DNA from 3 places in the Pseudomonas syringae pv. tagetis genome. Region 2 is predicted to be linked to each of the others. Evidence: riboswitches for the same ligand, from Rfam matches in the RefSeq annotation. Region 2 holds a riboswitch; each other region holds the start of a gene.
What was found. A riboswitch is a leader RNA that binds a small molecule or an ion and turns the genes downstream of it on or off. The one in region 2 is predicted to bind cobalamin.
Positions count from the first base shown of each region.

Region 1: linked by a shared signal. The riboswitch ahead of MME58_RS15855 (ABC transporter substrate-binding protein) and the one ahead of cobO (cob(I)yrinic acid a,c-diamide adenosyltransferase) in region 2 are both predicted to bind cobalamin.
Region 3: linked by a shared signal. The riboswitch ahead of cobW (cobalamin biosynthesis protein CobW) and the one ahead of cobO (cob(I)yrinic acid a,c-diamide adenosyltransferase) in region 2 are both predicted to bind cobalamin.

Region 1 is NZ_CP092923.1:3,584,815-3,591,664, reverse strand. Features, by position in the region: gene MME58_RS15870 (peptidase U32 family protein) at 1-1,280, opposite strand, end outside; gene MME58_RS15865 (ABC transporter ATP-binding protein) at 1,387-2,178, opposite strand; gene MME58_RS15860 (FecCD family ABC transporter permease) at 2,175-3,197, opposite strand; gene MME58_RS15855 (ABC transporter substrate-binding protein) at 3,194-4,207, opposite strand; cobalamin riboswitch at 4,338-4,536, opposite strand; gene MME58_RS15850 (FadR/GntR family transcriptional regulator) at 4,555-5,271, opposite strand; gene MME58_RS15845 (FadR/GntR family transcriptional regulator) at 5,380-6,114, shown strand; gene MME58_RS15840 (oligogalacturonate-specific porin KdgM family protein) at 6,366-6,850, opposite strand, start outside.
Region 2 is NZ_CP092923.1:4,252,889-4,259,738, reverse strand. Features, by position in the region: gene MME58_RS18935 (PQQ-dependent sugar dehydrogenase) at 1-874, opposite strand, end outside; cobalamin riboswitch at 994-1,208, shown strand; gene cobO (cob(I)yrinic acid a,c-diamide adenosyltransferase) at 1,300-1,911, shown strand; gene MME58_RS18925 (cobyrinic acid a,c-diamide synthase CobB) at 1,937-3,232, shown strand; gene bluB (5,6-dimethylbenzimidazole synthase) at 3,229-3,879, shown strand; gene cbiB (adenosylcobinamide-phosphate synthase CbiB) at 3,876-4,784, shown strand; gene cobD (threonine-phosphate decarboxylase CobD) at 4,777-5,781, shown strand; gene MME58_RS18905 (cobyric acid synthase) at 5,778-6,850, shown strand, end outside.
Region 3 is NZ_CP092923.1:3,464,008-3,470,857, forward strand. Features, by position in the region: gene cobN (cobaltochelatase subunit CobN) at 1-24, opposite strand, end outside; gene cobW (cobalamin biosynthesis protein CobW) at 28-1,092, opposite strand; cobalamin riboswitch at 1,203-1,422, opposite strand; cobalamin riboswitch at 1,481-1,698, shown strand; gene MME58_RS15370 (CbtB domain-containing protein) at 1,795-1,977, shown strand; gene MME58_RS15375 (CbtA family protein) at 1,988-2,710, shown strand; gene MME58_RS15380 (cobalamin biosynthesis protein) at 2,688-3,137, shown strand; gene cobM (precorrin-4 C(11)-methyltransferase) at 3,170-3,919, shown strand; gene MME58_RS15390 (indolepyruvate ferredoxin oxidoreductase family protein) at 3,993-6,850, opposite strand, start outside.

The DNA.
Region 1 (6,850 bases), 670 kb from region 2:
AAGGTGACCTGCCACTGAATGCCGATCCGGCGCTCGGCCGAAGTTTTGAGCAGTGCCTGCTGCCAGTTGTGGTCCAGGTTGCGATTCAGTGGGTGATTCGGGCGCACACGGGAGAGGGCCGCAGGCATCTCGTTGGGTTCTACGCGGTAGCGCCAGCGCTTCTGGCCGTCTTCTTCGAACTCGCCCTTGAGCTCGGCGATGTTGGCACGAAAGCCCACTACTTCACGTTTGATCTGCACATTGAGGCCGTCGCCATTGGACAGCGGCTCATGGGTTACGGCAATCAGGTCACGCTTGCCGAGCTTCTCGACGGTGCCCACCGCCAGGCCGGTGAAGGTAGGCGTATCGAACGCGCCGATGTCGATCTTGCGGTCGCTGACGAAATAATCGGTACTGCCGCGATGAAAGGTTTTTTCCGGGTCGGGCACGAAGAAGTGTGCGGTATGGCCACTGGACGCGCGTGCGAGGTCAGGGCGGTCTTCGAGGATCTCGTCCAGGCGCTGGCGATAATAGGCAGTGATATTTTTGACGTAGCCCGCGTCCTTGTAACGGCCTTCGATCTTGAATGAACGCACGCCTGCGTCCACCAGTGCACGCAGGTTGGCGCTCTGGTTATTGTCTTTCATCGACAACAGATGTTTTTCGAAGGCCACGACGCGGCCCTGGTCATCCTTGAGTGTGTAGGGCAGGCGGCACGCCTGGGAGCAGTCGCCACGGTTGGCGCTGCGCCCGTTCTGCGCGTGGGAAATATTGCACTGCCCGGAAAACGCCACGCACAGTGCGCCATGGATGAAAAACTCGATGGCGGCATCGGTTTCATCGGCAATTGCGCGGATTTCCTGCAGGTTCAGCTCCCGGGCCAGCACCAGTTGCGAAAACCCGGCCTGATCAAGGAACTTCGCCCGCCCCAGGGTGCGGATGTCAGTCTGCGTACTGGCGTGCAGCTCGATGGGCGGAATGTCCAGTTCCATGACTCCGAGGTCTTGCACGATCAACGCGTCCACGCCTGCGTCATAGAGCTGGTGAATCAGCTTGCGGGCTGGTTCCAGTTCATCGTCATGCAGGATGGTGTTGATCGTGGTGAAGATCCGCGTGTGATAGCGATGAGCGAATTTGACCAGTTCGGCAATATCGCTGACCTCGTTGCAGGCGTTGTGTCGTGCACCGAAGCTCGGGCCGCCGATATAGACGGCGTCGGCGCCATGCAGAATGGCCTCGCGGGCGATGGTCACATCCCGCGCAGGGCTGAGCAATTCCAGGTGGTGCTTGGGTAACGACATGGCAACGGGATCCGGCATCGGGCAAAGCGCGCATTGTAGTGCCACAGAACGCCCGGCGCACCTGTTGAAGATTCAGGCAAGTGACCGGCTGACCGCCGGCGCTCCGTCAGCGTGAGCGCAAACGCAGGATTTTTGCGCCGTCGAAGGGGTCGGTCAACCAGTGCGCCACGACGCCGAAGGTGCTCAACAGGCGTTCCGGGGTCAGCACCTCGACCGGTGCACCCAGCGCGACCAGGCGGCCTTTTTCCATGACCGCCACGCGGTCGCAATCCAGCGCCTGATTCAGGTCGTGCAGGGCAATCACGGTGGTAACCGGCAAGGCCCTGACCAGACCGAGGATGGTCAGTTGATGCTGGATGTCCAGGTGATTGGTCGGTTCGTCCAGCAGAAGGATCTTCGGCCTTTGCGCTAGTGCCCTGGCAATATGCACACGCTGCCGCTCACCTCCTGACAGGGTGTGCCAGGCGCGTTTTTGCAGGTGCAGCATGTCCACATCCTGCAAGGCCTGGCTAACGATGGCGTCATCGTTCGTGCTCCACGGCTCGAGTGCCGACAGCCAGGGCGTGCGACCCAGTTCGACGGCATCCCGTACAGTCACGGCGTCGCTGGTTTCTGCCTGTTGTTCGACCACTGCCAGCAGGCGGGCCACGTCTCTGCGGCTCATTGACTCGAGTGGCTGCCCGCCCAGCCTGACGCTGCCGCTGACCGGCTTCTGAATACCGGCCAACAGTTTCAGCAGGGTGGATTTGCCCGACCCGTTAGGGCCGACCACGGCCAGCGTTTCGCCCGCTGCAATGCTCAGGTCGACCTCGCGCAGCAGCGCAGTACCGCGTACCGAATAACCCAGACCCGAGCAACCGAGCACCGCTGCGTTGACCTGCTGAGGAAACGCGTTCATCGAGTGCTATTGCCCCGGATAAGTATCAAAGCGAAGACCGGTGCGCCGATCAGGGCGGTAATGACGCCAATCGGCAGCGCCTGCCCCTTGATCAGCGTGCGCGAGAGGATGTCGGCAGCGATCAGAAACAATGCGCCGCTCAATGCGCTCAGCGGTACCAGCCGTGCATGCCGGACACCGACCAGCATACGTACGGCGTGCGGGATCACCAGCCCGACGAAGCCGATGGAACCGACAATCGATACCATCACCGCCGTGACCAGCGCGGCGGTGGCGATCAGTATGATCTGCACGCGCCGCACCGCAATCCCCAGCGACGCTGCCGAGTCGCTGCCGAATGTGAAAGCGTCCAGCGCTCGTCTGTACCACAGGCACACCAGCAGCCCGACCAGCACCGTCGGCACCGCCAGCCAGACAGAGTGCCAGCGCACTCCGCTGAGGTTGCCCAGCAACCAGAACATGATGCCGCGTGCCTGCTCCGAGCTTGCGGATTTGGTGATCAGAAACGATGTCAGGGCATTGAACAGTTGCGAACCGGCAATCCCGGCCAGAATGATCTGCCCGGCTGCCGTGGTGCCGCGTGACGAATGTGCCAGCAGGGCGACCAGCGAAAACGCGGCAACGGCCCCGGCAAAGGCACCTGCCGACATCGAAATCGCGCCTGCACCAAAGCCCAGAATGGCAACCAGTACCGCACCGGTCGACGCCCCTGCGGAAATCCCCAACAGATACGGGTCTGCCAGCGGATTGCGCAACAAGGATTGCAGCACCACGCCGCAGATCGCCAGCCCGGCCCCGCAGGCTGCCGCGACAATGGCGCGGGTCAGCCGGTAGTTCCAGACAATGCCCTCATCGATAGGGTCGAGCACGTAGCTGGCTGCCCAGAGTTTGTTGGCCAGCACCTGAAAAACCACCGGCAGGCTGATCGAGGTTTCGCCAATCGCCGCACCGATCATGATCGCCAGTACCAGCACTGCCGAGACCCAGAGCACATGGCCCAACGCTACTGGTAATCTCATTGTGCCGCGTTGAAACGGTTGGCGGCGTCAGCCAGTTCCTCGAACCCGGTGAACAGGCGCAGACCGGCCTGCATGCCCTCGGCGTCGATGATCACGATCCGCTCATGCTTGACTGCGTCCATGTTGCGCGTCACCGGATCGCTCTTGAGAAATTCGATTTTCTTCAGGTAGTCGTCGGCCGGGAAGCGGCGGCGGTCCATGCGCGCAATCACCAGAATGCTTGGGTTGGCCTTGGCAATGGTTTCCCAGCCCACGGTCGGCCATTCCTCGTCGGACTGGACGATATTGCGCATGCCCAGGCTGTTGAGCATGAAATCCGGGATGCCTTTGCGGCCTGCCACGAAAGGATCGCTGGCAAGGTCCGAACTGGAAAACCAGAACAGCGCCGAGACGTCGTTCGCCTTGTTCTGTCTGACGTTGGCGATGGCTGCGTTCAGGCGTGTCTTGAGGTCGGCAACCAGCGCATCACCGCGATCCTGTACGTCGAAAATCTGCGCCAGTTGCTCGATGCTTCTGTAGATGGTCTCGATACGGAACGGCTCGAGGCGTGTGCCATCGGCACCGACCAGATTGTCTTTGCCTTCACAATCGGACGGCAAAATGTAAGTGGGTATTTTCAGGTCATGGAACTGTTCGCGGGTGCCGACCACGCCCTGTTTGCCGACCATCCATTCCAGTTGCACGGTCACCAGTTCAGGCCGTTTGCCAATCACCGCTTCAAAGCTGGGGTCGTTGTCGGCCAGACGCTCTACCTTGTCGTTCTGCGCCTTGAAGCGTGGCAATACGTTGTTGAACCACAGCGAAGTGCCGACCAGGCGGTCACCCAGGCCCAGTTCGTAGAGCATTTCAGTGCCGGCCTGGCCAATCGTTACCGTCCTGGCCGGCGCGTGTGCGAATGTCAGGGTCGAACCACAGTTTTCGAGGGTCAGCGGATACCGAGTGGGGGCCGCGAGCGTCAGGGTGGGCAGCGTCAGGCAGGCGACGAGTGCGGCAAGGCGGGGCAGCGGCATGGAAGACGGTCTCCGTTGGGGCAGGTGCCAAGGCGCAATGCACATCAGGAAACACATCCCCGGCAGATAACCGGGCACGACAGTAAATGCCGACGCGTGCGGATGTCCTTCCCGGACACCCCGCCGGTTAGTTGGTTGAATCGGGTCGGCAGGTCTCCTGACTGGCATGTCATCGCCAGGCTCCGGCCTTCCCGGAGCGTGTCCAGTGGCAGTTATGGAGCAGGCTCGATGCCTACAGTTGCGGGGGCAGTTTCGTTTTGGCTTTGTGACGACAAAGCGTGCGAATTCCCTGTTAGTTCCTCTCGGAAACCGACGGGCGGCATGGTAAACGATAAGCGTTTTAGTGGCTAATCCTTTGCGCGCAGGCGCAGCAGACTGTTGATCAGATGCAGGCGCATCGCGGCTCGGGCGGCGTCGCGGTCCTGATGGACAATGGCGTCCAGAATGGTTTCCTGCTCGCGCTGCTGAATGCCGGGGTCATCCTCTGCGTGCAACGACACGATATTGCCAAATCCGCTGCGAGTACGAGGCAGGATGCTGCTGCCGAGCTGGCTCATGACATCGGTAAAGAAGCTGTTGGCGGTGCACAGCGATATCTGTCGGTGGAACTCGAAGTCGGCCTGCAGAGTGTCATGCCCCAGGCGTGCGCAGCGATTCAGTTCATCGAGGGCCTGGCGGATGGCATCGAGCTGCTCCGGTGTACGGCGTTGTGCAGCGAGCGCGGCTGATTCCGGCTCAATGCTCAGGCGCAGCTCGATGATCGATACCGCATCGCCGGGCGCTGCGACTGGCGGTTCAGTCTGCTGGAAATCCCTTGGCTGCGATGCGTCGACCACGAAGGTGCCGATACCATGACGGGTTTCGACCAGCCCTTCGGCTTGCAGGCGTGACATCGCCTCCCGAACCACGGTGCGGCTGACCCCTGTTTCGCGGATGATCACCTGTTCGGTGGGGAGTTTTTCACCGCTCTGAATCTCGCCTTCGCGAATCCTGCGTGAAAACTCGGCGACCAGTTGCTGGGTCAGGCTGGAGCGACGGCCTTTTGATGTGGAAGGTTGTTCCATGGCGGGTGAGCGGGTCCATGTCGGGTGGCTGAGTATAACCGCACTGAGGGCGTGTTTTGTGGGGGGATCGCAGCCTATACTCGCGTATCGGACAGAACTGAGGCTGCAATGTCGGACAACGCACTTTCCTCGCAAAAGAACCATCGACGCCTGGCGGAAACCCTGGTCGACCGATTCGCCCAGCGCATGCGTGATGGTGTGCTGGTGCGCGGCGAGAAACTGCCTTCCGAGATCCACATCATGGAAGCCGAGGGTGTCAGCCGCACGGTGGTGCGCGACGCGCTGTCGCGAATGCAGGCCGCCGGGCTGGTGGAGACCCGGCATGGCGTGGGCACCTTTGTTCTTGACATGCCACCGCCTGAAGGTTTTTCAGTAGGCCCTGCGACCATTGCCACAGTGTCCGATGTGCTGAACTTGCTGGAGTTTCGTTTGAGCCTTGAAGTCGAGGCGGCAGGCCTGGCAGCGCAGCGACGCAGTCCCGAAGCGTTGCTGGAGCTCAAGCGAGCGTTCGATGCATTGCTCGACGGGCCGCAAAAATCCGGGACCACCATCAATGCCGATTTTCAATTTCACCTCAAGATCGCCAAGGCGTCGGGCAATGCGTACCTGATCGATATCATGAAACACCTGGGCACCAAGCTGATCCCGCGCACACGGATGAATTCGGCCTATACCGGGCAGAGCGACCGCAACGCCTACCTGGCCGGAATCAACGCCGAACACCGGCAAATCTATAACGCCATCGCCGAGGGCAACGTCGACGCCGCGCGCTCGGCGATGTACCTGCACCTCAACGGCAGCCGCATGCGCCTGCGCCGCACTCAGGCACTGTACAGCGACTGAGCGATTCGAGACCGGACGCGGGGTTTCTGCCAGACACCTGTCGTTCCTCACGCTCCCGCGTGGGGATGCCCTGGGTGACGCTCCGCGTCACAATTCTGCGCCACGCCACATGCTCGAAAGAGGACGCAGAGCGTCCAGAACTGCATGCGACGCGGAGCGTCGGCACGATAATCCAAAGCCAGACACGGCATGCGACGCGGAGCGTCGCACGATGGTGAGATTATCGTTCCTCACGCTCCAGTGGGGGTGCGCTACAGGAAGTTGTATTGCACGCCTACGCGCAATCTCAGCTGGCGCTTGTCATCTTCGGAATCGACCTTGATGTCGCCGACTTCAAAAAACGGCACCCAGTGTTTGTCCCATTTGTATTTGAAGGCTGCGTTCTGCTCGTAGTCGGTCCTGCCGTTGTCGTAACGGATGTAATCGGCGTCGAAGTAGGTGAACTGATACTCGTACGCCCAAGGGCCTTTGCTGGCGTAGTTGATCCAGACGTCGTAACGATTGATCGACTGATCATCCATCTGGTTGTCAGGCATGTCGTGGTTGACCTTGTCGCGGTCCAGCTTGATCGAGTCGTAGCGATAGCGGCCTGATACGCTCAATTGGTCGTTTACCTTGTAACCCAGCTTGAGGCCCATTTTGTAGGCCGTCGATTTCTCGATGCTCTCCAGCGCAAACGACGGCGTCAGCAGCCATTTGTCATCCAGCCGGTATTGATAGCTGACCGTCAGTTCGT
Region 2 (6,850 bases):
CCGGCACCAGATCGCTGCCGATTTCGTCACGCTCGTTGACCGCCGTCCATAGCTTGCCGGTTTTGGGCTCCCAGTCCATGCCGTTGGGATTGCGCAGTCCGGAGGCGAAGATACGGTGGTTGCCGGTGGCGGCGTCCACTTCCCAGATCGCCGCGCGACCTTCTTCCTTGTCCATGCCGTTCTCAGCCACGTTGCTGTTCGAGCCCACGGTGACGTACAGCTTGCTGCCGTCCTTGCTGGCGATGACGTTCTTGGTCCAGTGATGATTGAGCGTGCCGCCCGGCAGGTCGACCACTTTGGTCGGCTGCGCGCTGATCGAGGTCTGGCCTGTTTCGTACGGGAAGCTGATCAGGCGATCGGTGTCGGCCACATAGAGCTTGTTGCCCACCAGCGTCATGCCGAACGGCGAATTGAGGTTTTGCAGGAAAACGGTACGGGTTTCTGCAACGCCGTCCTTGTCCAGATCGCGCAGCAAGGTAATCCGGTTGGCGCTTGGCACGCCGGCACCGGCTCGGCCCATGACCTTTTCCATCACCCAGCCGCGAATCCCCTTGGAGTCATCCGGTTTGGCCGGGGAATTGGTTTCTGCCACCAGCACATCACCATTGGGCAGTACATAGAGCCAGCGTGGGTGGTCCAGATTTTCAGCGAACGCGGCCACCTGTGTGCCCGGCGCGGCGACCGGCCGGGCACCTTTTTCCCAGCCTATGGCGGGGGCAATGTTGACGGTCGGGATCAGCGTCTTGTTGGGCTCCGGCAACTTGGGCGAGGGGCCTGTTCCATCCGAGACTTGCAGGGTCGAAGACTCGCCGCAGGCAGCGAGGCCGCCGGCAACCAGAAGCAACACTGCGTAGTGGGGTCTGAGTTTGAACATGGTGAATCTCCATAAACAAGGGCGTGGTCCAGTAATTGATAGAGGCACTGCCAACCATCTAGGTTCAATCACGTTCCAGAGCGACGGTGTCGATTGACGCTCCCAGCCCAACCCTCTACCCTTCGCGGTTTGTTTCAGGTGCTCTGCAATCCTTGATTGGCAGGGTGAAACAGGGAAGCCGGTGTGGATCCCCAGATCCGATCCCGGCGCTGCCCCCGCAACGGTAAATGAGCCAAGGCTGTGCCTGACGCCACTGTGTTTCGACATGGGAAGGCGCGCAGCCGGGGGTGACCCGCTCATGAGCCCGGAGACCGGCCTGAACCACTCAATGGCATCACGGAGGGTGATGTTCTGTGCAGGGCGTTGCCGTGCTGTTCAGTGCTGTCCTTCCGTCTGTTGTCGCCTGCCCCGAGCGGAGAACCCAGATGAACGAATCCCCCGAACGCGACGAACGCCATCTGGCGCGCATGCAGCGCAAGAAAGCCGTGATGGATGAGCGTATTGCCAGCTCGCCCAACGAGTGCGGCCTGCTGCTGGTATTGACCGGCAACGGCAAAGGCAAGAGCAGCTCGGCATTCGGCATGCTCGCCCGGGCCATGGGCCATGATATGCAGTGCGGCGTGGTGCAGTTCATCAAAGGTCGCAACAGCACGGGCGAAGAGCTGTTCTTCCGGCGTTTCCCCGAGCAGGTGCGCTATCACGTGATGGGCGAGGGCTTCACCTGGGAAACCCAGGATCGCCAGCGTGACATCGCCGCCGCCGAAGCCGCCTGGGCGGTGTCTCGGGAGATGCTCCGCGATCCGCGTATCGGCCTGGTGGTGCTCGATGAACTGAACATCGCCCTCAAGCATGGCTACCTCGACCTTGAACAGGTGTTGAGCGATCTGCAGGCTCGCCCGCCGATGCAGCATGTGCTGGTTACTGGCCGCGGTGCCAAGCCCGAATTGATTGACCTGGCTGATACGGTTTCCGACATCGGCGTGGTCAAGCATGCGTTCCAGGCCGGCATCCGGGCGCAGAAAGGTATCGAGCTGTGAGCCATTCCTTATTGAGAACCGCGTTATGAGAGCTCCGCGTGATTGCCCTGCAGTTTTGATCGCCGCGCCAGCGTCCGGACAAGGCAAGACCACCGTCACGGCTGCGCTGGCACGTTTGCATCGCAACCAGGGGCGCAAGGTCAGAGTATTCAAGTGCGGCCCTGACTTTCTCGACCCGATGATTCTCGAGCGGGCCAGCGGTTCGCCTGTCTACCAGCTGGACATGTGGATGGTGGGTGCCGACGAAAGCCGTCGCCTGTTGTGGGAGGCTGCGGATGAAGCAGACCTGATCCTGATCGAAGGCGTTATGGGGCTGTTCGACGGCACACCGTCCAGCGCCGACCTGGCCCGTCATTTCGGCGTGCCGGTCCTCGGGGTGATCGACGGCACGGCCATGGCGCAGACGTTTGGTGCGCTGGCGCTGGGCCTGGCGCGTTATCAGCCGGACCTGCCGTTTGCCGGCGTGCTGGCCAACCGCGTCGGCACGGTACGCCATGCGCAGTTACTGGAGAACAGCCTGACCGAAGGCCTGCGCTGGTACGGCGCACTGTCCCGGGAGGTCGGTTTCGAATTGCCCAGTCGCCATCTGGGGCTGGTTCAGGCCAGTGAACTCAACGATCTGGACGTGCGTCTGGACATGGCCGCCGCGGCGCTGGCCAGCACCTGCGAAGTGGCCTTGCCGCCCGCCGTGACCTTTACTGCGCCCGATCCGGTTCAGGTCGAGCCGCTGCTCGCCGGTGTGCGTATTGCTATCGCCCGCGACGAAGCCTTTGCCTTTATGTATGGCGCAAGCCTGGACCTGCTGCGAAACATGGGCGCGGAACTGAGTTTCTTTTCGCCGATCCATGATCGCGAGCTGCCGGAGGCCGACAGCCTCTACCTGCCCGGCGGCTACCCGGAACTGCACCACGTCGCGCTGGCGGAAAACCTGGCCATGCAGGCATCAATCAGGGCGCACCATATCGCCGGCAAGCCGATTCTGGCCGAGTGCGGTGGCATGCTCTATCTGCTCGAAGCCTTGACCGACGTGGAGGGTGTTCGCGCCGAACTGGTCGGCTTGCTGTCCGGTGAAGCGGTCATGCAGAAGCGTCTGGCGGCGCTGGCCTTGCAAGCGGTCGAGCTGCCCGAGGGCACGTTGCACGGCCACACCTATCATCATTCATTGACCAGCACCGAGTTGCAGCCGATTGCCCGAGGCGTCAGCCCCAATGGCGGACGCGGAGCAGAGGCGGTCTACCGTCTCGGTCGCCTGACGGCGTCATACGTGCACTTCTATTTTCCTTCCTGCCCCCAGGCGATTGCAGCGCTGTTCAAACCATGACCGAGCAAGCGTTCAGCCCGCAAGAGCGGGCTGCGGTGTACCGCGCTATCGCCGAACGCCGCGACATGCGTCACTTCATTGGTGGCACCGTGGCCCCCGAGTTGCTGGCGCGGGTGCTGGAAGCCGCCCATCAGGCACCCAGCGTCGGGCTGATGCAGCCGTGGCGCTTCATTCGCATCAGCGACCCGTTGTTGCGCGGCAAGATGCAGGCGCAAGTGGAAGAGGAGCGCATTCGCACCGCCGAGGCATTGGGCGAGCGCTCCGACGAGTTCATGAAGCTCAAGGTCGAAGGGATCAATGACTGCGCAGAGGTGCTGGTCGCTGCGCTGATGGAGGGGCGTGAGCAGCACATTTTCGGCCGTCGCACCTTGCCGGAAATGGATCTGGCCTCGCTGTCCTGCGCCATCCAGAACCTCTGGCTGGCGTCCCGTGCAGAAGGTCTGGGTATGGGCTGGGTGTCGCTGTTCGATCCCGAGACGCTGGCCGAATTGCTGGGTATGCCCGACGGCGCCAAGCCGCTGGCAATCATCTGCCTGGGGCCGGTCAAAGAATTTTATCCGACGCCGATGCTGGTAATGGAAGGCTGGGCGCAAGCGCGTCCGCTGCATGAGCTGCTGTATGAGAATCAATGGGGAGTGAGTCAATGAGTGTGGCGCTGTTGAGCGTTGCCGGTGTCGCGCTGGATGCGTTACTCGGTGAGCCGAAACGATGGCATCCGCTGGTGGCATTCGGGGGCCTTGCCAATCGGGTCGAGCAGCGTTTCAACAGCGGTGGCCGCGGCTGGCGCAGTCATGGCGTTACCGCGTGGGTTATCACCGTAGTGCCGTTCACGCTGCTGGCGACGCTGCTGAGCTGGTTGCCCGGTATCGGCTGGTTGTTCGAGATACTGGCGCTGTATGGCGCGCTGGGTATGCGCAGCCTGGGCGAGCACGTTCAACCCGTGGCGCAAGCGCTGCGCAGTGACGATCTGGTCGAGGCGCGTCAGCGGGTCGGTTATCTGGTCAGTCGTCAGACCAGCGAGCTGGATGCCACTGAAGTGGCCCGCGCAGCCACCGAATCAGTGCTGGAGAACGGCAGTGATGCGGTATTCGCGGCGCTGTTCTGGTTTGTTGTCGCCGGTGCGCCGGGCGTTGTGCTGTACCGGCTGAGCAATACGCTGGACGCCATGTGGGGATACCGCAACGAGCGCTTTGAGCGTTTCGGCTGGGCTGCGGCAAAGATCGACGATGTGCTCAACTACGTGCCTGCGCGGCTTGTGGCATTGACCTACGCGCTACTGGGCAAGACCCGCCTGGCGCTGCGCTGCTGGCGCACTCAGGGACCGACCTGGGACAGCCCCAACGCCGGTCCGGTCATGGCGGCCGGCGCGGGCGCGCTGGGCGTCGAACTGGGCGGGGCGGCGATCTATCATGGTGAGCTGCATCAGCGTCCGCCATTGGGTGAGGGTGCGCCTGCCGATGCCGACTCGATTGATCGTGGCTGGCAACTGGTGCAGCGCGGCGTCTGGTTGTGGTTGCTGGTCATCTGCCTGGCAGCTGAATTTTATGCTTGAGCACGGCGGCCGGCTGCGCGCGGCGGCGCAGCATTACGGGATTGATCTGGCCGAATGGCTGGACCTGTCCACCGGCATCGCGCCTTGGGCGTGGTCCATCCCGGAGATCCCGGCGCGCGCCTGGGCGCGCCTGCCCGAGACTGATGATGGCCTTGAAGCGGCGGCCTGCGCCTATTACGGGGTGTCGCGCTTGTTGCCGGTGTCTGGTTCGCAGGCCGCGATTCAGGCATTGCCTCGGGTGCGCAGCGGAGGGCGGGTCGGCGTGCTGTCGCCATGCTACGCCGAGCATGCACATGCGTGGCGCAAGAACGGTTTTGTGGTACGTGAGGTCGGTGAGCAGGAGGTCGAGTACTTTCTCGACAGCCTTGACGTGCTGGTGGTGGTCAACCCGAATAATCCGACCGGCCTGCACCTGAGCGCCGAGCGTCTGCTGGAGTGGCATGCCCGACTGGCAGAGCGCGGTGGCTGGCTGGTCATCGACGAGGCGTTCATGGATAACACGCCAGGCATGAGCCTGGTTGCCGAAACCTGGCGCATCGGGCTGATTGTGCTGCGCTCGTTCGGCAAGTTCTTCGGTCTGGCGGGTGTCAGACTCGGCTTTGTCATGGCCGAGCCGGTTTTGTTGAGAATGCTGGCGCAGGAAATAGGCCCCTGGTCTGTCAGCGGGCCGACCCGGATCGTCGGTCAGATGTGCCTGAGCGATACGGCGGGGCAGGCCCGGCAGCGTGAACTCAGTGAACGGGCCCGCGACCGTCTGGTGGCCCTGCTCGACCGGTTTGGTTTGGGCCCGCAGGGAGGCTGCGCGCTGTTTCAATGGCTGGTGACCCCTGAAGCGCAAACGCTCTATGAATTCTGTGCGCGCCGAGGCGTGCTGTTGCGCCTGTTCAAGGGCGGCACTCCCGAGTCGGCCAGCCTGCGCTTCGGTCTGCCCCGTGACGAGGCCGACTGGGTGCGGCTGCATACTGTTCTGCTTGAATACCGCAAGGAATACCCATGACCACGCTGATGGTACAAGGCACCACCTCCGATGCCGGTAAAAGCACACTGGTGACTGCGCTGTGTCGCTGGCTGACCCGGCAGGGCGTCGAGGTTGTACCGTTCAAGCCGCAGAACATGGCGCTCAACAGCGCAGTGACGGCGGACGGCGGCGAGATCGGCCGTGCGCAGGCGGTGCAGGCGCAGGCGTGCCATCTCGAACCGCACACCGACATGAACCCGGTGCTGCTCAAGCCCAACAGTGATACAGGCGCGCAGGTGATCATTCATGGTCGCGCCGTCACCACCATGAACGCGGTGGCCTATCACGGCTATAAAGAGATCGCCATGCAGGCGGTACTGGAGTCGCATCGGCGGTTGGGCCAGCGCTACCCGGTGATCATCGTCGAGGGCGCGGGTTCGCCGGCCGAAATCAACCTGCGCGCCAATGACATCGCCAACATGGGCTTTGCCGAGGCGGTCGACTGCCCGGTGCTGTTGATCGCCGACATCAATCGCGGCGGCGTCTTCGCCCATCTGGTCGGCACGCTGGAGTTGCTGTCGCCCAGTGAGCAGGCGCGGGTCAAGGGTTTCATCATCAACCGTTTTCGCGGTGACATCGCCTTGCTGCAACCGGGCCTGGACTGGCTGGAGGCACGCACAGGCAAGCCGGTAGTGGGCGTACTGCCTTACGTGATGGATCTGCACCTGGAAGCCGAAGACGGTCTGGATCAGCGTCAGACCGACAAGCTCGAACAGGTCCTCAACGTGGTCGTTCCGGTGCTGCCGCGCATCAGCAATCACACCGATTTCGACCCGTTGCGCCTGCATCCGCAGGTCAACCTGCAATTCGTCGGCCCCGGCCAGGACATTCCGCCCGCTGACCTGATCATCCTGCCCGGTTCGAAGAGCGTGCGCAGCGATCTGCAGTACCTGCGCCGCAATGGCTGGGACACGGCCATCGAGCGGCATTTGCGCTACGGCGGCAAGCTGATGGGGATCTGCGGCGGCCTGCAAATGCTCGGTGATCAGGTGCACGACCCGCTGGGTCTGGAAGGCGCGCCCGGGTCCAGTCCGGGCCTTGGTTTACT
Region 3 (6,850 bases), 790 kb from region 2:
GGGCTGGGTTCTCAGTAAATGCATGGGTCAGCCGACAATCGCAGCGTTGAGCTGCGCCTGCAGGGCCGCGGCGTCCAGTTCCTGGCCAATCAGCACCAGATGCGTGGCGCGTTCTTCGTCGGCACGCCAGGCGCGGTCGAAATGCTTGTCGAAACGCGTACCAACGCCCTGAATCAGCAGGCGCATCGGCTTGCCGGGAATGGCCGCGAAGCCTTTCACCCGCAGAATGCCATGCTGCACGACCAGTTGATTCAGCGCACCAAGCAGGACTTTTTCATCCGCATGCGGCAGCTTCAGGGAAATTGAATCGAACGCGTCGTGATCGTGGTCATCATGATCGTCATCGTTGTGGTGATCATGGTGGGTTTTGCGACCGTCGATGTGCAGCTCGGACTCGGCACCGACACCCAGCAGCACGCTGATCGGCAGACGGCCGCTGCTGGCTTCGATCACCTTGACAGCGGGCGGCAGTTCTTCGGCAACTTCGGCACGCACCGCAGCCAGCCCTTCGGCATCGATCATGTCGGCTTTGTTGAGGATGACCAGATCGGCGCTGGCCAACTGATCGGCGAACAACTCGTGCAGAGGCGACTCGTGATCCAGATTCGGGTCGAGCTTACGTTGCGCATCGACCTGATCCGGGAATGCAGCAAACGTACCGGCCAGTACCGCCGGGCTGTCGACCACAGTGATCACCGCATCAACCGTGCAGGCGTTGCGAATTTCCGGCCACTGGAAGGCTTGAACCAACGGCTTGGGCAATGCCAGCCCAGAGGTTTCGATGAGGATGTGGTCCAGGTCACCACGCCGGGCAACCAGTTCGCGCATGACCGGAAAGAACTCTTCCTGAACCGTGCAGCACAGGCAGCCGTTGGCCAGCTCGTAAACCCGGCCGTTGGCTTCTTCTTCGGTGCAACCGATGGTGCACTGCTTAAGGATCTCGCCGTCGATGCCCAATTCGCCGAACTCATTGACGATGACCGCAATGCGCCGCCCCTCGGCGTTGTCGAGCATATGCCGCAGCAGGGTAGTCTTGCCCGAGCCGAGAAAGCCGGTGACGATGGTGACGGGAAGCTTGGCCAGTGTTTTCATCAGATGCCCTTTGGCAGTGCGGCGGGCAAACAGGACGAGAACCGCATGCCTGGCACACGGATCGGATCGCCACCGGATCACCCCGCCCGGTTGTAGTGAGAATTCGCAGACCCTGGGTCCGGTTCGAGGCAGGTCTCCTGGCTCACGGCGGCGTGCAGATCATTAAAGACCTGTCGACACGCATTCATTGCGCCTTCCCGCCGCAGCAGTGGCTGTGCAATGAACCTGACCGTTTACAGTTGCGGGGGCAGCTGCGGCGTATACCGCATTCCCGTCTTAGCTCCATTTGTAACGCATTACGCAGGGAGAACCTCGAACCGGCAAGGCTACGCAGTGACCGCAGACAGGTCAATCGTTCAGATTGACGATCCCCCGCCGCGCATGCTCTCCTGTACGCCTTGTTTCGGGTGCCCCTCACGGGGTGAAACGGGAAACCGGTGCGCTCGCCCTATTGCCGAGCAAGTCCGGTGCTGCCCCCGCAACGGTAAGCGAGAGAAGGTCTGATCCACTGTGCCGCGGCATGGGAAGGTGACCTTGCAGGGCTTGAACATACTGACGTTCAGTCCCCTCGCGAGCCCGGAGACCGGCCCGACATTGTTGCAATGACAAACCCGCGGTGGGCGGGCGCAGTTGAAACCTTCGGCATCTGTCGGCAGGTTCCTTTGCGCGTGGCCCACTTGCCAATCACCAAGAGGGATCGCCATGTCGACCATCAGCAGCCACCCCGCCACGACCAGTTCCACGCGCACTCAACGCCTGACAGCCGCCATCAGCGCCACATTGCTGGGTGCCTGCCTGGTCTACTTCGCCGGATTTTCGCACATCGCTGCCGTGCACAATGCGGCACATGACACCCGTCACAGCGCTGCCTTTCCTTGCCATTAAGGGTTACACAATGTTCAAGCGAATCGCACAAACTGCCGGGTTCACAGGCCTGCTTGCGGCCCTGTTGCTGACTCTGCTGCAAAGCCTGTGGGTGGTGCCGCTGATCCAGCAGGCCGAAACTTACGAAAACGCGTTTGCCGAACAGGTGCATGAGCATGCCGAAGGCGCGACCGCCGAGCACAGTCACGCGCATGAAGAAGCGGCCTGGGAACCTGAAAACGGCTGGCAACGTGTGCTTTCCACTACGGGCGGCAATCTGGTGGTCGCGGTGGGCTTTGCCCTGATGCTCGCCGGGCTGTACACCTTGCGCGCGCCGCGTCGCACCGTGCAAGGCGTATGGTGGGGGCTGGCCGGTTTCGCTGTATTTGTGCTGGCACCCACCCTCGGCCTGCCACCTGAGTTACCAGGCACAGCCGCCGCCGAGCTGAGCCAGCGCCAGCTGTGGTGGATCGGCACCGCTGCGTCCACTGCCACCGGGCTGGCCTTGCTGGTATTCGGTCAGAACTGGCTGCTGAAAGCGCTGGGTGTGGCGATTCTGGTGGTGCCTCATGTTATCGGCGCGCCACAGCCGCTGGCCCATGAAAGCCTGGCCCCCGAGGCTCTGGAGTCGCAGTTCATGCTTGCCTCGTTACTTACCAACGCGCTGTTCTGGGTCGCGATGGGGCTGATCAGTGCCTGGTTGTTCCGCAGAAACGATGATCACAGCAACAATGCCGACCTGCACCAGGCCTGATTCACTGCGGATTGACCCCGGCGCAGCCCTGGTCGCCGGGTTGGGCTGTCGACGCGGTTGTTCGGCAGCAGCATTGCGCGAGCTGATCGAGCACAGTCTTCGAGCCATTGACCTGAACATTGCCAGCGTCACCGCGCTGGCATCTATCGATCTGAAAGGCAATGAACCAGGCCTGCATGAATTGGCCAGGCAACTGGGCGTACCGCTGGTGTTTTTCAACGCCACGCAACTGGTGGCGTGGGAACTGCATCTCACCCATCGGTCTGCGCAGGTCTTTCGGACGACGGGCTGTCATGGTGTGGCCGAGGGTTCGGCACTGGCGCTGGCTGCGCAGTCGGGAGACGGCACCGCCACGTTGCTGATCGAGCGGCAGAAAAGCACTCACGCAACATTTGCCTTGGCAATCAGCCCTGCCCACGGCGGATAATCGTTCCGCGTTCATTTACCCCGGAGAACACATTGACTGTCTACTTCATCGGCGCAGGCCCTGGCGATCCCGAGCTGATCACCGTCAAGGGGCAACGCCTGATTCGTACCTGCCCGATCATTATCTACGCAGGCTCGCTCGTGCCGCTGGCCGTGCTGGAGGGCAATCAGGCCGTGCAGGTGGCCAACAGTGCAGAAATGCATCTTGAACAGATCATTGAGCTGATCAAGGCTGCGCATGCGCAGGGCCAGGACGTTGCTCGCGTGCACTCCGGCGACCCGAGCCTGTATGGCGCCATCGGCGAACAAATCCGCCATCTGCGCGAACTGGACATTCCATTCGAAATCATTCCCGGCGTGACTGCGACCGCTGCCTGTGCCGCCTTGCTGGGGGTCGAGCTGACCCTGCCGGATGTTTCGCAAAGCGTGATTCTGACCCGCTACGCCGACAAGACGTCGATGCCCGACGGCGAGGAGCTGGCCAGTCTGGCCCGCCACCGGGCGACCATGGCGATTCATCTTGGCGTGAACAACCTGCAACGGATTGTCGAAGAGCTTGCCCCCCATTATGGACTCGATTGCCCGATTGCCGTCGTGCACCGCGCCAGTTGGCCGGATCAGGACTGGGTGCTGGGGACACTGGCGGATATTCACGAAAAAGTGCAGGCCAGAGGCTTCCGCCGCACTGCACTGATTCTGGTTGGACGCGTGCTTGCCGACGATACGTTCAGCCAATCCTCGCTGTACCGCGCCGGGCATGCCCATCTGTTCAGGCCTGGATAACGCTTGCTCCCCCGCCTCGGACTCTGCCCGCAGGATGCGGCAAAGACCCGGGCGGTCCGTCCGTCAGGCGTCCTCAAGCAGCTGCTTCGTAGAGCTTCGGCGCAGCCACTTCGCCGCTTTCCAGACTCTTGCGTAGAATATCGGCCTGTAACGCAGCTGCTTTCATGGCGCTTTCCTTGATATAGCCATAACCACGAATGCGTTCCGGCAGACGTGCCAGGCTCAGGGCGGTGTGGCGGTTCTGTGCTTGCAGGTGCTGAAGAATCAGCTCTATGTCACTGACATAGCTATCAATCATGGCCCTCTCCTGCCGACGCTCAAGGCTGCGGCCAAAGGGATCGAGTACCGTGCCACGGAGGAACTTGAATTTAGCCAGTACATCGAAGGCGCGCAGCATCCACGGCCCGAAACTGCGTTTGCGCGGCAGGCCGTCATGCGGATCGCGCTTGGCCAGCCAAGACGGTGCCAGGTGAAATTCCAGCCGATAATCACCTTCAAACTGTGCGTCCAGCTGGCGAGCAAATTCGCCGTTGCTGTACAGCCGAGCCACTTCATATTCGTCCTTGTAGGCCAGCAATTTGAAGTAGTTGAACGCCACTGCCTCGGACAGCGATGACTGCTGACCAGGGAACACGCGTGATTCGGTATCGCGCACACGCTGAATCAGTTCCAGATAACGCTTGGCGTAGGCGCTGCTCTGATACTGCTTCAAGGTTTCGACATTGCTCTGCACGCGCTGATCAAGGTCCATCGGCTGCGGTTCGCTGACCTTCTGTTGCGGATTGACGAAAGCTTCGACCGCCGCAGGGTCATGGGCGGCACGACGCCCCCAGAGAAAAGCCTGCTGATTGAGATTGACTGCCACCCCATTGAGTTCGATCGCCTTTTCGATGGCCGCCGAGGTCAATGGAATCAGCCCCAGTTGAAATGCATAGCCGAGCATGAACAGGTTGCTGGCAATACTGTCGCCCATCAGTCGGGTGGCCAGCGATGTGGCTTCGACGAAGTGAGTTTTTCCGGCCCCGACCGCATCGATGATGGTCTGCTTCATGGCCTCGGCCGGAAACACCGCATCCGGATTGCGGGTGAATTCGGCAGTGGGCGTTTGCTGGCTGTTGACCACTGCATGAGAAATCTTGCTGTCGAGCTTGGCGATAGCATCCGGGCCTGCCGCCACCAGAAGGTCACAGCCCAGCAACAGGTGAGCCTCTCCGGCCGCGATGCGCACCGCGAACAAGTCCTCCTGGCGCGCTGCAATGCGGATATGGCTGACCACCGGACCGAATTTCTGTGCCAGACCGGCCTGATCCAGCACGCTGCAGCCCTTGCCTTCCAGGTTCGCGGCATAACCCAGCATCGCACCGACGGTGGTCACACCCGTTCCGCCGACACCCGGCAGCAGAATGTTGAACGGCCGGTTCAGCAACGGCAGTGTGGGCTCGGGCAGACGAGCGAACGCCTCGACCTGCGTGGGCAGTGCAGGCTTACGCAGTTTGCCGCCATGCACCGTCACGAAGCTCGGGCAGAAACCCTCGACGCAACTGAAATCCTTGTTGCAGGCGCTCTGGTCGATTTCGCGCTTGCGGCCTTGGGGCGTTTCCTTCGGCAATACGGACAGGCACCCGGATTTGACCCCGCAATCGCCACAGCCTTCACACACGGCCGGGTTGATCAGCGCCCGTTTTTCCAGATCCGGCATCGTGCCACGCTTGCGACGGCGGCGCTTTTCAGTCGCGCAAGTCTGGTCATAGATGATGACCGACACACCTTTGAACTCACGCAGCTCACGCTGCACGCTGTCCAGCTCGCGCCGATGATGGAAGGTGGTAATCGGCGCAAAATCCTCCCGGCTCGGGTATTTGTCCGGCTCGTCTGAGACCAGTGCGATACGCTGTACGCCCTCATTGAACACCTGACGGCTCAGTTGATCGACACGCAGCACGCCGTCGATCGGCTGGCCGCCGGTCATAGCCACGGCATCGTTATAGAGGATCTTGTAGGTGATGTTGACCTTGGAGGCTACGGCCGCACGCAGTGCCAGATGCCCGGAGTGAAAGTACGTGCCGTCGCCCAGGTTTTGAAAGACGTGCGGTGTTTCGGTGAACGGTGCCTGACCGATCCAGGTCACGCCTTCACCGCCCATCTGAGTGAAGGTGTCGGTTTCGCGATCCATCCAGATGGTCATGTAATGGCAGCCGATCCCGGCCAGCGCGCGACTGCCTTCGGGAACACGCGTGGAGGTATTGTGCGGGCAACCGGAACAGAAATGCGGGGTGCGCTGGGTAGTGAACAGCGGCGCCTGGAGCGCTTGCTCCTTGTCGCTGAGAAACTGCAGACGGGCCTCGATCTGCGGACTGCTGTAGAACGGCGCGAGACGCCTGGCGACAACCCTGGCAATCATTGCTGGTGTCAGCTCGCCGAGATTCGGCAGTAATGAGCGGCCCTGCTCATCGAATTCTCCGACCACCACCGGGCGGCGATCAACCGGCCAGTTGTAAAGCTGACCAGTCAGTTGGTCTTCGATGACACTGCGTTTTTCCTCGACCACCAGGATCTCGTCCAGCCCCTCGGCAAAATCGTGCACCGACACAGGCTCCAACGGCCAGCTCATCCCGACCTTGAGCACGCGTATGCCGACTTTGTCGCACAGGTCCTGGTCAATCCCCAGTTCTTCGAGTGCCTGACGCACGTCCAGATAGGACTTGCCGGTAGTGATGATCCCCAGCCGCGGCTGCGCAGAGTCAATGACGACCTTGTTGAGCTGATTGGCGCGGGCGAAGGCCCTGGCCGCATAGATCTTGTAGGTATTGAGCCGCGCTTCCTGGGCCAGTGGCGGATCCGGCCAACGAATGTGCAAGCCGCCCTCCGGCAGCACGAAATCTTCGGGGATGCGTGTTTTGACCCGCAATGGGTCGACCTCGACCACGGCAG